Regions from separate parts of the Colwellia sp. Arc7-D genome, predicted to be linked through region 2. Evidence: predicted binding sites of a transcription regulator. Region 2 holds the regulator's gene; each other region holds the start of a gene.
What was found. Region 2 encodes sigma-54, which starts transcription at its own class of promoters, with help from an activator protein. Its sites were predicted from a motif close to GTTGGCACGNNNNTNGNNT; they were not measured.
Positions count from the first base shown of each region.

Region 1 (3,764 bases), 510 kb from region 2:
TATATTTGGTGTTTTTTTTATGTGTGGAGGAGCCATAAATAATTAGAAACGCGTCACCGGATGAGAAAATTTAAATATTAATTAGGTTTGTGACTGCCCTTACTATTTGAAATAACCTTCAATATATTCACTATTGCCACTTTGCGGACTGTAAAAAATCCTGACACTTGAACATATTTATTTCCGCTTTAGCGCGCCAAGGGGACATTAGCACCAACAAATATTAGTGCAAAAAACTAAGCTGATTGGAGGTTTGTTTGACCGTCACTTATGACAAAAAGCCGACCTAATTTATCGTTTGAATTCATTCTGTTCTACGTTAACTTAGGATATGAAAGCGGACGTTGTTAAGCTCAAGGCTAAGGTGTGTTCTGTTGCAGAACACAATCGTTTTATCCAGGAATTAAACAACTTTAACGGTGAAGTTTTTCATTGCTGTCACTTGGACATTAATGGAAATATAGAAGGCTAATAACAATTTTAGGTCTGTTCACTCATTCTACACCGTTTCAAATTAAAGTTAGTGAAGGAGTGTGAGTGTTTTTACATATTTTGGCATTGGAGGGAATCTCGGAGAATTAAAATAAATTACGAGTAACTGGTTCCTAAGATCTATAACACATGGAAAGTGTGAGGTGTTTGTATAAATATATACCTAAATGCTACTAAATTGTCTGTTCTCTTTGGTTATTTTTGATTACTAACGTTTTTTTATTAAATAAATCAACTAATTGATGACCAGTTCTGTGTCGGAATAATTTACACCTTTTCATTATTTTGATTTCCCTCCTTGTTGCTGTTAGCTAAGCGACTGAATTTGTTGCTTATATTTTATTTACATTATATGGCACATTATTTGCTTGATATCTTTTGTAAAATAAACAACCATCTTACCGAGCCGCAAAGGAATGCAGTATATCCCGAGTGGCCTTTTTAAAAAGGCTTCAATGAATGAATATAAGTAAACGTCTGAAAGCATCAGCTATTTTTAGTAGTATCATAATAACAACCTTCGTAGGTATGTCTTCAGCACAAGCAGGGGCTATATACCTCACTGGTCACGATATCTTATCCCACAGTAATCAAAACAATTATGATGATGTCGTTTTGAACTATTTACGAGGTGCAGGAACAACTAACGAGATAGCTGCTGCTGATTACAACATAGGGCTAGTTAGTTCTGGCAACCTGAGTGGCTTTGGTACTGTTACTACTCACAGTAGCAGTTTTGCTACTGGTACTGACTTCAGCAACTATTTATCTGGAATTGATGTTTTAGTTGTAAGAGAAAATTTGGCAGATGATTTCTTGATCACCTATAAAAGCATATTTACTGATTGGTTTAATGGCGGCGGTGATATTTGGGCAGATACAAGCAATGGTGCATCTGGGTATTATGATTGGTTGCCTTTAGGTGTCGCAGCAGACGGGCAAGGCATAAATCAAAGTACAGGGTTTACTGCCACAGCGGCTGGAACAGCAATTGGCATAACTAGTAATATGATTAATGGCTTTCCAACTCATAGTCGTTTTACTTCATGGGATCCTACGTTTACAGTATTAGAAACACATACAAGTTTCCCTAACGATGCTGTTTCATTAGGAATCCAAGAAGCCAAAATCATAAATGGTAGTATCATAACCGATGTTCCAGAACCATCAACCCTTGCAATTTTCGCACTTGGCATGATGGGCCTAATGTCACGTCGTTTTAAGAAAATATCTTAATTTAGTTTTTAAGTTATCTCCTAGAAAACATCAATTGTAATGATTGGTGTTTTTTTGTTTATTCTCATTGGTAAGAGAAGTGATTTGTTCACTAAAGCACCACCATGGAATTAATATCCTTTGCTATACCATCTGAGAAAAGCCCTCATACAATACACATTAGATATCAACACTACGAGTGACAATTTTAGTGTTTTTAAGAAAATATTAATTTTCACAAAACGTCAGCTTAGGAGATAAACGAAAGGTATGTGATCATCACCGCTCGTTTCCGCTTTGCGCACTTACTTGTCTTTATTTTTGGTGGTTTGTGACGATTGTTATAGTTTTCTCATGATTTTTGATGTGAAAGTTTAAACTGATTTATCCTTATCTAGCTATAGCCCTTAAAACTATCGAACAAGAATTTTTACTTTATTTGAAGATCCACATAACTGTTTTATGTTACTGGACATTAGCAATGAGATTAAGGTGTATTACGTAATAGTCATTAATTTCTAACCACTGCTGATAGGCAGCTAATCCACAGAAGGGGTCATTGATACGTTTAAATTTATAAGCGTACTAACCAACGAGTAGAGGATGATTTTATTTTGGAACGAAGTGGGTGTTTTTTTGAGGCTCTTAATTTAAATAAACTAAAAAGCGATGATAAACGACTCAGGGTTTTCATTACTACCCTGATTAATCTTCAAATAACATGAAACTATATTCAGGATTTTTTTTGGCTTTATACATGGCGCTATCTGCGTTCTTCATTAGCGTTTTTTCGTTGTTACCATGTGCTGGAAACATCGCTATTCCAATACTTGCTGAAATGGTGATGTTATTTTTTTCAATACAGAATGGCTGATTAAGTGCGTTGCAAATCTTTTCTGCAAGTTTGATGGCATCTTCAGTTTGGCTGATCTGAGGAAGTATGATGACAAACTCATCACCACCTAGGCGTGCAACCGTGTCAACTTCTCGGTGAATAATACCTTTAATACGTTGTGCAATCTCTATTAATAATTTATCACCTATACAATGTCCAAAGGTATCATTTACAGGTTTGAACTTGTCTAAATCAAGCATAAGTAAGGCGAGTAACTTTTTGTTTCGTTTACATTGAGCCAATGATTTCTGCAAGTTTTCTGATAATAGACGGCGGTTGGGTAAATTAGTTAAAGGGTCATATAAGGCGAAATGTTCTAATTTATGTTCATATGCTTTTTGTTTAGTAATATCTTCAATAATACCTAAAACAACTTGTTTACCATCAATATCTGTTAATGCAACACCACTGATACTGATCGGATATTTTGTACCATCTTTTCGTATATATTCTTTTTGATTTGGACCAAAACGTCCAGTTGCTTCCAAGTCTTTAAGTTGCTGTTGTTCCTGCGCTTCATATTCTCTTGGCGTAATATCCCAGTAGCTTAAATTAATAAATTCCTGTTTTGCGTAACCTGTAGATTTTAAAATGGAATCGTTTACTTCCAGGAACTTGCCTGTGTTGGCATCAACTACTGCCATACCAACAGGTGATAATTGAAAAAGGGTTGAGAATATTTTTTCTGAACGCAGTAGTTTTAGTGCTAGTGCATTGTCTGGACTATCGATCAGCTTTGTCATTTTCAGATGTACTCTATTGATACATTAAGCCATTTTTAAATGAAATTATATAAGTTAAATGATAACTTTTTTAATTTTTGATTCTATTATTTATATTAGTTGAGATATTCCTAAGCGCGTTACTTATTATCGTTAATGCCAAACTGCGCTAGTGCTTGTTGCCATTCGGATGATGATTTTAAAACACCTATTTGCTGCTCTACAAATTCAATTAATTGCGGATTTGATTTTGGCAGCAACACTGAACGTTCAAATGTGGAGGTTGTGTTTTTACTCAAGTAAACCTTGTCTTGAATCTGATGTTTATGGATTAAATATTGCACCGGAATTTCCCCTGAGACAATAAAGTCAATTCGTTTACGTGCAACCATGCCGACACTGTTTTCTAGCGATAAGCTATTGAATGCACTTACTGTGTT
Region 1 is NZ_CP028924.1:98,182-101,945, forward strand. Features, by position in the region: gene DBO93_RS00400 (PEP-CTERM sorting domain-containing protein) at 952-1,728, shown strand; gene DBO93_RS00405 (diguanylate cyclase) at 2,413-3,345, opposite strand; gene DBO93_RS00410 (transporter substrate-binding domain-containing protein) at 3,465-3,764, opposite strand, start outside.
Region 1: a site for sigma-54 is predicted at 844-862, ahead of DBO93_RS00400 (PEP-CTERM sorting domain-containing protein). Genes of this name have one in related genera too.

Region 2 (3,764 bases):
CTTGGTTACTTTGGCATTTACGCACTTGTTTGCAAAATTGTTTTTCACGAAAAATTTTTGCGATACTTTGTAATGTACACAGGTGATTTTGGCATTCATTTTCGGGCACAAATAAAGCAATAAAAATGTCCACAGGACGATTATCTATCGCATCAAAATCTATCGGCTCTTCTGTGGTAATAACCACCGCAATGGGTTGGGTAGAATTATCTAAACGTCCATGCGGTATCGCTATGCCATTTCCTATGCCGGTAGAACCCATTCTTTCGCGCTTAACTAGGCTTTCTAGTAGCTGAAAAGTATCGTGTTCAACCAATTTTTCAGCGGCCAGACTACTTAAGTATTCTAGAATACGTTTTTTACTGGAACCCGGTGCTGCACAAATAGTGCATTCCGGGGTTAGGATATCTTGCAACTTCATAAACTTATAAAACCTAAAGCGACTTGGCGCTAATGCTTGTTGATTTTGCCTTTGTATTTCAAAATTTGGCGATCTAATTTATCAATTAATGCATCAATTGATGCATACATATCGTTATGTTCAGCCTTAGCGTGAACCTCCGAGCCCGTTAAATGCACAGTAGATTCAGCGATCTGGTTCAATTTTTCAACCGTTAGTACCACATGTACATTATTAATGTGTTCAAAGTGGCGCTCTATTTTTTCAAATTTAGCATTAACATAATCACGTAATGAGTCGGTAACATCGACATGGTGTCCAGTAAGATTAATTTGCATAAGCTTCATTCCTCTTTTTTGGTGATTAAGGTTGCCTACAATAGGCTTTTACGTTGATTTGACGGCGGTATAGAGAGTGACTCTCGATACTTGGCAATAGTGCGTCTTGCTACTTTAATGCCTTGTTCGGCCAAGATATCGGCGATTTTACTGTCGCTTAATGGCTTTGCGGGTATTTCGGCGGCAACAAGTTTTTTAATTAACTCACGAATAGCGGTTGATGAGCATTCACCACCATTTTCAGTACTTACATGGCTAGAGAAGAAGTATTTAAGCTCAAAAATGCCTCTGGGTGTATGCATATACTTTTGTGTAGTAACACGAGAAATAGTCGATTCGTGCATATCTACCGCTTCGGCAATATCATTTAAAACCATAGGTCGCATAGCTTCAGGGCCATGTTCAAAGAAACCCTGCTGGCGCTGTACAATACAATTGGACACTTTTAACAAGGTATCGTTCCTGCTTTCAAGGCTTTTGATAAACCATTTAGCTTCTTGCAAGTTCGAGCGAATAAATTGACTGTCTGCTGATGATTTCATCGAGCGAGACATGGCAGCATATTGTTGATTTACCGATAACTTAGGTGCTGTGTCTGGGTTTAGCTCTACAGTCCAGCGACCATTTTTCTTTTCAACCGACACGTCAGGAATAACATACTGTTCTTCACTCTTGATAACACTATCGCCCGGGCGAGGGTCTAATGATTGTATTAAGCGAATAACTTCACGTAATTGGTCTTCTTTAATGCGTAACTTTCGCATCAATTGGCGATAATCGCGATTACCCAATAATTCGATATGCTCGGTTACCGCTAACTTACTTTCAGCGAGCCAAGGCGTATCTTTTGAAAATTGGTTGAGCTGAATAAGTAAACACTCTGGAATTGAACGAGCCGCTACGCCCACCGGATCAAAAACGTTAATCCGTTTAAGCACTACTTCAATTTCATCAAGTTCAACACCATCAATGCCTACGCTTTCTAATATCTCGTCTGCAGAAACTGTTAGGTAGCCGGCATCATCTATAGCTTCAATAATAGCGATAGCAATTGTTCTATCGGTATCGCTAAATGGTGTTAGTTCCATTTGCCAAATAAGATGGTCTTGTAAGGAGTCTTTTGTTTCACCCTGATAGGTATAATCTTCTGATGCATGACCAACACCGCCACTGCTCGCACTGGCACTAAAGTTGTCATCCCAGGTTGTATCACTATTTAATTCTTCGGGTATGTCAGTTTTTGCTAGGCCTTCTGATGAGCTTATTTCATCAATAGTCGGTACAGAATCTTCGCTGCCATCTGAGGATATTTCTACGCTATCGCCAATACCAGCGGAGTATGCTTCTTCTAAATTGTCAGGGGTGTTTTCTGAATTGTTGTCGGGAGATTCATCAACTTCAAGTAAAGGGTTACTTTCAAGAGCTTCTTGAATTTCTTGTTGTAAATCCAAGGTCGATAATTGCAACAGCTTGATAGCCTGCTGCAATTGCGGGGTCATCGTTAATTGTTGTCCGATACGGAGTTGCAGAGTAGGACGCATTTACGTTTTCTTTTCCCTGTTCAAGTACATTAGTATGTTACCGAGTAAGTCTGTTATTCACTATAGCGTGAATTGTTCACCAAGGTATACATCTCTTACGTGTTGATTTGCAAGTATTTCAGTAGAGTTACCTTCGGCAATAAGCTCGCCGTGACTAACAATATAGGCATGCTCACAGACATCGAGGGTTTCACGTACATTATGGTCGGTAATTAAGATACCTATGCCACGTTCTTTTAAGTGTAGGATAATTTTTTTTATATCACCTACCGAAATTGGATCAACACCAGCAAAAGGTTCATCAAGGAGAATAAATTTAGGATCTGCAGCTAAAGCTCGCGCTATTTCAACTCGTCGACGTTCACCACCAGAAAGGCTCATGCCGAGGTTGTCTTTGATATGACCAATGTTAAATTCTTCTAATAAATGCTCAAGTTTTTCTTCTCTTTCAACGTCGGTTAGCGTTTTACGGGTTTGTAAAATAGCCATTATGTTGTCATAAACCGTTAGTTTACGAAAAATTGAAGCTTCTTGAGGTAGATAACCAATACCTTTGCGGGCACGTTCATGCATAGGCAATAAGGTTAAATCTTCGTCATTTAAAATAATTGAGCCACTGTCGTTATTAACTAAGCCAACGATCATGTAAAACGAAGTGGTTTTACCTGCGCCATTTGGTCCTAATAAGCCAACAATTTGTCCAGCAGAAACCTTCATGCTAACGTTTTTAACGACTTTTCTGCCTTTGTAGGCTTTTGCAAGGCCAATGGCTGATAATGTTGAAGTAGACATTTACTCTTGCTTGTCCTTAGATTTTTTTGGCAATTCAGTTTTATTTTTTGGCTGCAATACTGTTTCAACCTTAGCATTTTCTAAGCTTTCGGCATTGACATATTCAGTCTCGAAGTTATAGGTAATTTTACTGCCACTTACTTCACTACCTTCTTGGCGTAGCAAAGCATTACCTGAAATAACAACCGTATTCAAATCAGGTTCATAACGAATTTCATTGGCTTGTAAATTGATAGGGCTACCATCTTGCAGCGTTTGCTCAAATGTCGCAGGAGAACCTTTTGCAATATAAATTTTATTATTGCTTTTATCTTGAGTTATCACCTGTACGAGTTCTGCATTAATTGTCAGTGAACCTTGAGAGATAATGACATTATCAATATAACTGAATATTTTATTTTTCAGATCAGCTGCTTGGCGTGAAGAAGAAATTTTAATTTCTTGGTCAACATCGAATTTTTCAGCATTTACTGTCGGCATTAATAATGCAAATGCAGAAAAATAAATAAGGTTATTTTTTAATTTTTTTATAAATGGTTTGTACATGTTCAGTCAATGTCATCTGTGTTGTGTTTAAGTCTACAATTAATCCTGAGCCATACATAGTAAATCCTTTACCTAATATTAAGATTGTTTGCTCTGAGCTGATAATATTTGTTTTTAAGTCCATTTCTAGATTTTTTCCGTGTACTT
Region 2 is NZ_CP028924.1:3,891,465-3,895,228, reverse strand. Features, by position in the region: gene ptsN (PTS IIA-like nitrogen regulatory protein PtsN) at 1-421, opposite strand, end outside; gene hpf (ribosome hibernation promoting factor) at 451-738, opposite strand; gene DBO93_RS16875 (RNA polymerase factor sigma-54) at 774-2,279, opposite strand; gene lptB (LPS export ABC transporter ATP-binding protein) at 2,340-3,071, opposite strand; gene lptA (lipopolysaccharide transport periplasmic protein LptA) at 3,072-3,551, opposite strand; gene lptC (LPS export ABC transporter periplasmic protein LptC) at 3,583-3,764, opposite strand, start outside.

Region 3 (3,764 bases), 340 kb from region 2:
CCGATATTTTTCTTAGACTTGATAGTACAATGTCGTCAATCGAATCAATTCGTGGTGGCTCAGCCTCTACTCTCGCCACAAATGCTCCAGGCGGCATCATTAATATCATCAGTAAAACAGGTGAGTCTGATTCTGGCAGCGTAGCGACAACCATTGGTTTAGATTATGATCATACCCGTACCGATTTTGAGTTTGGCGGCGAGCTAAACGACAGCATGTATTTCCATCTTGGTGGTTTCTATCGTCAAGGTGAAGGACCAAGAGAAGCGGGTTATACCGGTAATAAAGGCGGACAAATTAAAGCCAACATTACTAAAGAATTTGATAAAGGTTACGTGAGACTTTATTACAAGTATTTGGATGATAAAACCATTGCTTACTTACCCATGCCAGCCAGTTCAAATGGCAAGTCAGTGGGTAGTTTCGACCCTTCATCTGATACGCCTCATTCGGCATATTTCACCTCAATATTGAGCACTGACGGTAATGGCAACCTTCGCCGTGCAGACATGCGTGATGGTATGAATCCAACGGTTGACTCTGTTGGTTTAGAAGCTGTATTTGACTTAGGTAATGACTGGTCGATTGAAAACAGATTTAGAACGTCAAGTACGAAAGGTAGTTTTACCTCGCCATTTCCTGAAAGCATTCAAGATAGCCAAACACTTGCTGATAGCTTAGCGGGTACAGGCGCGCAATTGACTTATGCTAATGGGCCTCAACAAGGTAGTGCTTATACTGGCGCTAACTTAATGCGTATTCATACCTTTGATGTTGAAATGAGCAACTTAGATTTTATGGTTAATGACTTAAAAATCTTAAAAACTATTGGTGATACCAACATCACTTTTGGTTATTACAAGTCATTACAAAATATCGAGCAATCATGGCTTTGGAATTCTTATTTATCAGAAGTGAAAGGCGACAACGCAGCACTTGTTAATGTTGCAGCGGCTGACGGTACAAGCTTTTCTGATAGTGGTTTAATTGCTTATGGTGTTCCAGCGTGGGGCAACTGTTGTACACGTAACTACGACCTTCAATATGATGTAACAGCACCTTATATTGCCATTAACTCAGTTTTTGGCGATTTTACTATCGATGCAAGTGTTCGTCATGACAGTGGTGAAGCCACAGGTACATATGCTGGTGCAGTGCAATCTGAAATAGACATGAACAGAGACGGCGAGATATCAGTGCCTGAAATGAGCGTATCTTCAGTAAATAATAGTGCGCCTTCTATTGTTAATTATGATTGGAGTTACACATCTTACTCAATTGGTGCTAACTACATTGTAAATGACGATTTAGCTGTTTTTGGCCGACTAAGCCATGGCGGTACCGCTAATGCTGACCGTTTAGCTTTCGGTAAAATTGCAGCTGATGGCTCAGTAGCCGATGAAGATGCTGTTGATGAAGTTGACCAATTCGAAGCCGGCATTAAGTTTCGCCAAGATAAACTATCGGTATTTGCGACGGCTTTCTTTGCTGAAACACAAGAGCAAAATTTTGAAGCAACAAGCCAAAAATTCTTTGACCGTGTATATGAATCATATGGTCTTGAGTTAGAAAGTGCTTACTACATTGGTGATTTTGACATTCGCGGTAATGTTACTTGGACTGATGCAGAAATCACCAAAGACGGTGTTAACTCAGCTTCAGTGGGAAATACTCCAAGAAGACAAGCTGACTTTGTTTATTCACTTACTACTCGCTATAACTTTGAGCAAGGCTCTGCGGGTCTTAGTTTAATAGGTACTTCAGAAGCTTATGCGCAAGATGGTGGTGATCAAAGTGCAGACGATATCCTTAAATTTGATGGCTACACGCAAGTAAATGCCTTCGCTCAATATTACCTTTCAGACACGTTTAGCATTGCTTTAAATGTTAATAATCTGTTTGACACTACAGGTATAACAGAAGCTGAAGAAGGTAACATTCCTGCGAATGATATTATCAGAGCAAGAACGATTAATGGCAGAACAAGTAGTATTACGCTTAAATACGACTTTTAATTTGTCATTAACAACGAAAGACACAATGCAGTAAGAACAAGCCCATTTTATATGGGCTTTTTTTTAGGTTTATTCACTGAATTGATAATAAAATTTTATAATATCAGTGTAAAGTCGCGATGATACTTATAGATTATATAAAGGTTTTATCTATTTAGTTTGTTAATGCCATATTAACTATACCAATACAAATAAATAAAAAAGTCATTATCTACCAGCATAATCATCTTGTTGTAAAAACACATCAACAGCCCTGATCCACTTTAATTAAAACAACCATGATGAGATTCCTACCTCTGCAAGTTATACAAACTTGTCTGTAAAAATTTCAATAGAATAATATAAAGTTATAAAGCTAATAATTTTAAATTATATTAATAATGATTATTAACAGTGACTTAAGTTATTTGTTAGGTTTGGCACGAATAAAGCATTAAGTACTACGTAGTTTGAAACTAAATTAATTCAAGGGGAATACTATGTTGAACTGGGCACTTACATTTTTAGTTGTTGCGATCGTTGCTGCAATATTTGGTTTTGGTGGTATCGCAGGAACAGCAGCAGGTATTGCTAAAATTATATTCTTCATCTTCGTTGTACTATTGGTTATCTCATTAATCGCTAATGCCATCCGTGGTAAATCACCAAAAATTTAAGGAAAAAATTATGACTTTTATAAAAAAATTATCAACAACAATGATCACACTTGTAGCGGTATTAGGTTTAGCCGCATGTACTGGCGACAAAGCGGAAACAGCGGGTGAAAAAGTAGATGAAATGGCACATGACGCTGGAAATGCTATGAAAGATGCAGGTGATAAAATGGGCGATATGGCCACTGATGCAGGCAATGCTATTGAAGATGCCTGTGAAGAAGCAAAAGAAGGTGTAAACGCTAAAGATACAGACTGTTAAGCGTTAATTCGATAATTACATCAAAAGGCCTATATAGGCCTTTTTTATTGCCTATCTGAACATTTATTCAAGTTATGTAGGTAAATATTTCACTTGTTTATATAGTTACTGTTCTATAATGAAATTGAGAAGCTCTCGTTAGTTAATATTTTTCAGTAGGTTATAAATAAAGCATATATTGGTACAAAAAACGCTTATGTATGTGTAGTTTGTAACTTATTAATTTGAGAAATATATTATGTTAAGTTGGGCATTCACTTTTTAGTTGTTGCTATTATTGCAGTAATATTCGATTTTGGTGGTATCGTTGGCGCAGCAGCGGGTATTGCTAAAATTATATTTTTTATTTTCGTTGTATTGTTGGTTATCTCATTAATTATCAATACAATTCGTGGTAAAACAAACCACCAAAAATTTAGGGAAAAACACATGACTTTTATTAAAAAATTATCAACCACACTTATTTTCTTTGTCGCAATGTTTGGCTTAACAGCTTGTAGTGAAAAAGATGCAGAAAAAGCAGGTGACAAAGTTGAAGAAGCCGTTAAAGGTGCTGGCAATATGGCTAAAGATGCTGGTGATAAACTAAATGAAATGAAAAAAGATGCCGGTAACGCACTTGATTCCGCGGGCGAAAAAGCAAGTGAAATGAAAGAAGATGCTGGTGAAGCGATTGAAGGTGCTGGCGAAAAAGTAAGTGAAATGGCAAGCGATGCGGGTCATAAGTTAGATGAAATGAAAACCAGTGTTAGCGATAAATTTGGTGGAATGAAAAAAGACGCAAGTAACGCCATTGAAGATGCTTGTGAAGAAGTTAAAGAAGGCGTAGACGCT
Region 3 is NZ_CP028924.1:4,232,961-4,236,724, reverse strand. Features, by position in the region: gene DBO93_RS18420 (TonB-dependent receptor) at 1-2,015, shown strand, start outside; gene DBO93_RS18415 (DUF1328 domain-containing protein) at 2,495-2,671, shown strand; gene DBO93_RS18410 (hypothetical protein) at 2,682-2,930, shown strand; partial or broken gene DBO93_RS18800 (DUF1328 domain-containing protein) at 3,177-3,332, shown strand.
Region 3: a site for sigma-54 is predicted at 2,431-2,449, ahead of DBO93_RS18415 (DUF1328 domain-containing protein). Genes of this name have one in related genera too.

Region 4 (3,764 bases), 120 kb from region 2:
CGTAATTATTTGAGGGCGCTGTGCAATCTTCAATCGCCATTTCTGGAAATTGACGCAAATGCTTGGGTCGCCCTTGCGGATAAAGTTCATCCCAAAAGTTGGTACCAATAGCAATAACACCAGCTAAATTAGCTTCAGAAAAACGATCAGCATATTTATCAAATAAAGCTGGCAACCGTGATAGTGCTTTACGCAAAAACAAATAGTTATCATCTAAGGCATTAAATAATAAATAATAACCATGAAGACTAGGCTCTGCACACACGCCAAACTGCTCTCTTGCCATCTAATATCCACTAATAAAAAAATCGATTAATACCTAATTTTACACAGTTTATGACTAATGGCAGTAAACTTTGAAAAATATTTCAACGTTAGACTATTTTATAGCGTTAAGTTGAAGTAGTAATCGGTAAAAAAAATAAGCCTGTGTAAATGAATACACAGGCTTAATGGTTTTAAAGCGATTAGTTTGAGCGTGACTTAGCCACGCGTAAACTCAGGATAAGCTTCCATACCACAATCCGATTTATCACAACCTTCATATTCATCATCTTCACTTACTCTAATGCCGATTAATTTTTTCAAAATAAACCAAACAACAAAGCTTGTAGCGAATACCCAAACAAAAATAGTTGCCGCACCAATTAATTGGCCGCTAAAGCTTGAACCACTATTTGTCACAGGCACTAGTAATAAACCTAGTAAACCAACAACACCATGTACTGAAATAGCACCGACAGGATCATCAATTTTTATTTTATCTAAGCTGATAATTGATAACACGACAACAATACCTGCAATTGCGCCAAACAGTGTAGCTTGTATAGGTGTTGGTGTAGATGGCTCTGCGGTAATAACAACTAGGCCTGCTAATGCACCATTGAGTGCCATGGTTAAATCAGCTTTTTTGAATAACAATTTAGCAAATACTAATGCTGCTATAGCACCAGCTGCAGCTGCGGCATTGGTATTTAAGAAAACCAAAGCCACTGAGTGTGAACTAGCAATATCACCTAGCTTTAACACTGAACCGCCGTTAAAACCAAACCAACCCATCCATAAAATAAAGGTACCTAAAGTTGCCATAGGTAAGTTTGAACCTGGTATAGCGTTTATTTGACCATTTTTACCGTATTTACCTTTACGAGCACCTAACAGTAAAACACCAGCTAAGGCTGCTGCTGCACCGGCCATATGTACAATACCTGAACCAGCAAAATCTGAGAATCCAAGCTCTGAAAGTGTGTATAAACCAAACACGGCGTTACCACCCCAAGTCCAGCTACCTTCCATTGGATAAATTACACCCGTTAACACAACCGCAAAAGCTAAAAATGCCCATAACTTCATACGCTCAGCAACGGCACCTGACACAATAGACATCGCTGTTGCTACAAAAACTACTTGGAAAAAGAAGTCTGATGCAGCTGAATATATTGCCGCGCCAGTGAAACCATCTTCTCTTGTAGAGAAATCAGCCAACACTTTTGCAGGATCAACCGTTTCTATACCTGATAAAAACATGCCGCCACCGTACATAATGTCGTAACCGACAAATAAATACATCATGCAAGAAATAGCATAAAGTGCGACGTTTTTAGTCAAAATTTCTGTGGTGTTTTTAGCTCTAACTAAACCGGCTTCTAACATTGAAAAGCCAGCAGCCATCCACATGACTAAGGCACCACAAATTAGAAAATAAAAAGTGTCCATTGCGTACTGTAGTTGAAAAATATTTTGTTCCATGATTTTCTCCTATATCGCTTCTATGTCTTGTTCACCAGTACGAATTCGTACAGCTTGCTCAAGGTCATAAACAAATATTTTGCCATCACCAATTTTACCGGTATGCGCCGCTTCAGCTATCGCATCAACTAACCGTTGTACAAACTCATCATTTACAGCGATTTCAAGTTTAACTTTCGGTAAAAAGTCTACCTGGTATTCAGCACCACGATATAATTCGGTATGACCTTTTTGACGACCAAAGCCTTTAACTTCACTAACAGTTAAACCTTCAATGCCTATCTCAGAAATGGCCTCTCTGACATTATCAAGCTTGAATGGCTTTATAATTGCGCTTACTAGTTTCATGTTATATTTCCCTTAATTATTATTAACTATTCCTTATCAAGCTTTATGCCAAAAAAAATAACAATTAAAAACAAAAGGTTAGTGATTTTCATGCCAAGATAAACGCACCACAATAGTGCGAATCAAATTGATTTGAGAGCAACTGGTGCAACATTTATTACCATGATGGAGGGGCGTAAAGTATTTTATAGAGAAACGTAATTTAACGAAGAAAGACTTGCGTATTGATATAAATTTAATCAATAGGATACTTAAATTTAAAAAGAAAAATGAATTAACAGTGATTATTCTTGTACTGTAAACAAACTAATGTCGGTAAGTTTAGCCAAAATAACTAGGTTGCAGACTAACCTATATCAATCAGCTTAACGTTACGAATGTCTAAAAGTGAAATGCAATGACCATCATATTGAATAGGTTTTAAACATGATGACCATCAGTAATTTAGCCACTAAAAAATGGTAGCGGCACTGGGGTTAATAATCGATAAAATACTCAAACGCTCGAAATCACAATAATTAATTGTTCCTTGTAGCATTTCATCGTCAATAAGTAACTGTTGCATAGCATTATCAGGAAATAACAACTCAGCATCGTGCGCACTGCAGTCGAATTGACTCAACATAATTCTTTTTGATAAATAGAGTAATTTAATTTCGTCTGTACTGTAAGTAAAGTCGCTATTATCTTGATTACGAATAGGCTCTATAATACTAAAAGGCAATTGCCATTGTTTTAAAAGCTCTGCAGCGCAATCAGCATAGGTAAAACCAAGTGTCTTTTTTTGTTTATCCCACGGCAATTCAGTAGCGGTAAATTTGTTCGCAACTACGGCTTTCTCAGGGGCTATTTGTTGAACAACAAGTTCACCCAAATTATGTAGAAGACCAATAAGAAATAAGCGCTCTGCATTTGGAATTCTCAGGTTAACACCTAGATACTTTACTATTAGTGCGCAATCTACACTTTTACACCAAAAATCATCTAAATAGTCTTGTTCAACGTCTAACGCTTTAAATGCACGACTAGTGAAAAAGGCGATAACCAAATTATAAACTTCAGTAATACCTAACACCAAAACAGCTTTTGATATGGTGTCAATTTTACCTGGGTAGCTAAAAAGTGAACTATTAGCGAGTTTTAATATGGTTCCTGCTAATGCAGGATCCAATATTATTACGTCAGCAATATCGTCAATCGTAGAATTGTCATCATCGATCAGCTCTTTAATACGGATAAAAGAATCTGAAAGTACAAATATTTCACTGGCTTGTTGTGCATAGTCGTTTTCATTCATCATAATGATCCTAAAATCTCATTCATCGCTACAAATAACTCAATTATAAATACAATCTCAAGTAATAAGTTTAGTTTAGCCTATGTAATATCAAATAAAATAATTAACTTGCCTTCAAGCTTACATGGTAAGAGGTAAACTTCCTGAGATTAATAACACCGGTGTCAAAAATTAAATATTGCCCTTTTATACCAAGTAAAACACCTGAAACCTCAGCTGTTTTATCAAAGTTAAAAGATGAAATTTTGGTTAAATATTGCGTTACAGGAAAATGTAAATCTACAATATCTTCATCTAATGCTATGACAGCATCAGTGCCATACTTAAGGCTAACACTTGCTAATTTTTCTGCTATTTTTGGTTTTAGCTC
Region 4 is NZ_CP028924.1:3,774,188-3,777,951, forward strand. Features, by position in the region: gene DBO93_RS16245 (Dyp-type peroxidase) at 1-286, opposite strand, end outside; gene DBO93_RS16250 (ammonium transporter) at 484-1,749, opposite strand; gene DBO93_RS16255 (P-II family nitrogen regulator) at 1,759-2,097, opposite strand; gene DBO93_RS16260 (HDOD domain-containing protein) at 2,549-3,397, opposite strand; gene DBO93_RS16265 (DUF2797 domain-containing protein) at 3,498-3,764, opposite strand, start outside.
Region 4: a site for sigma-54 is predicted at 2,132-2,150, ahead of DBO93_RS16255 (P-II family nitrogen regulator). Genes of this name have one in related genera too.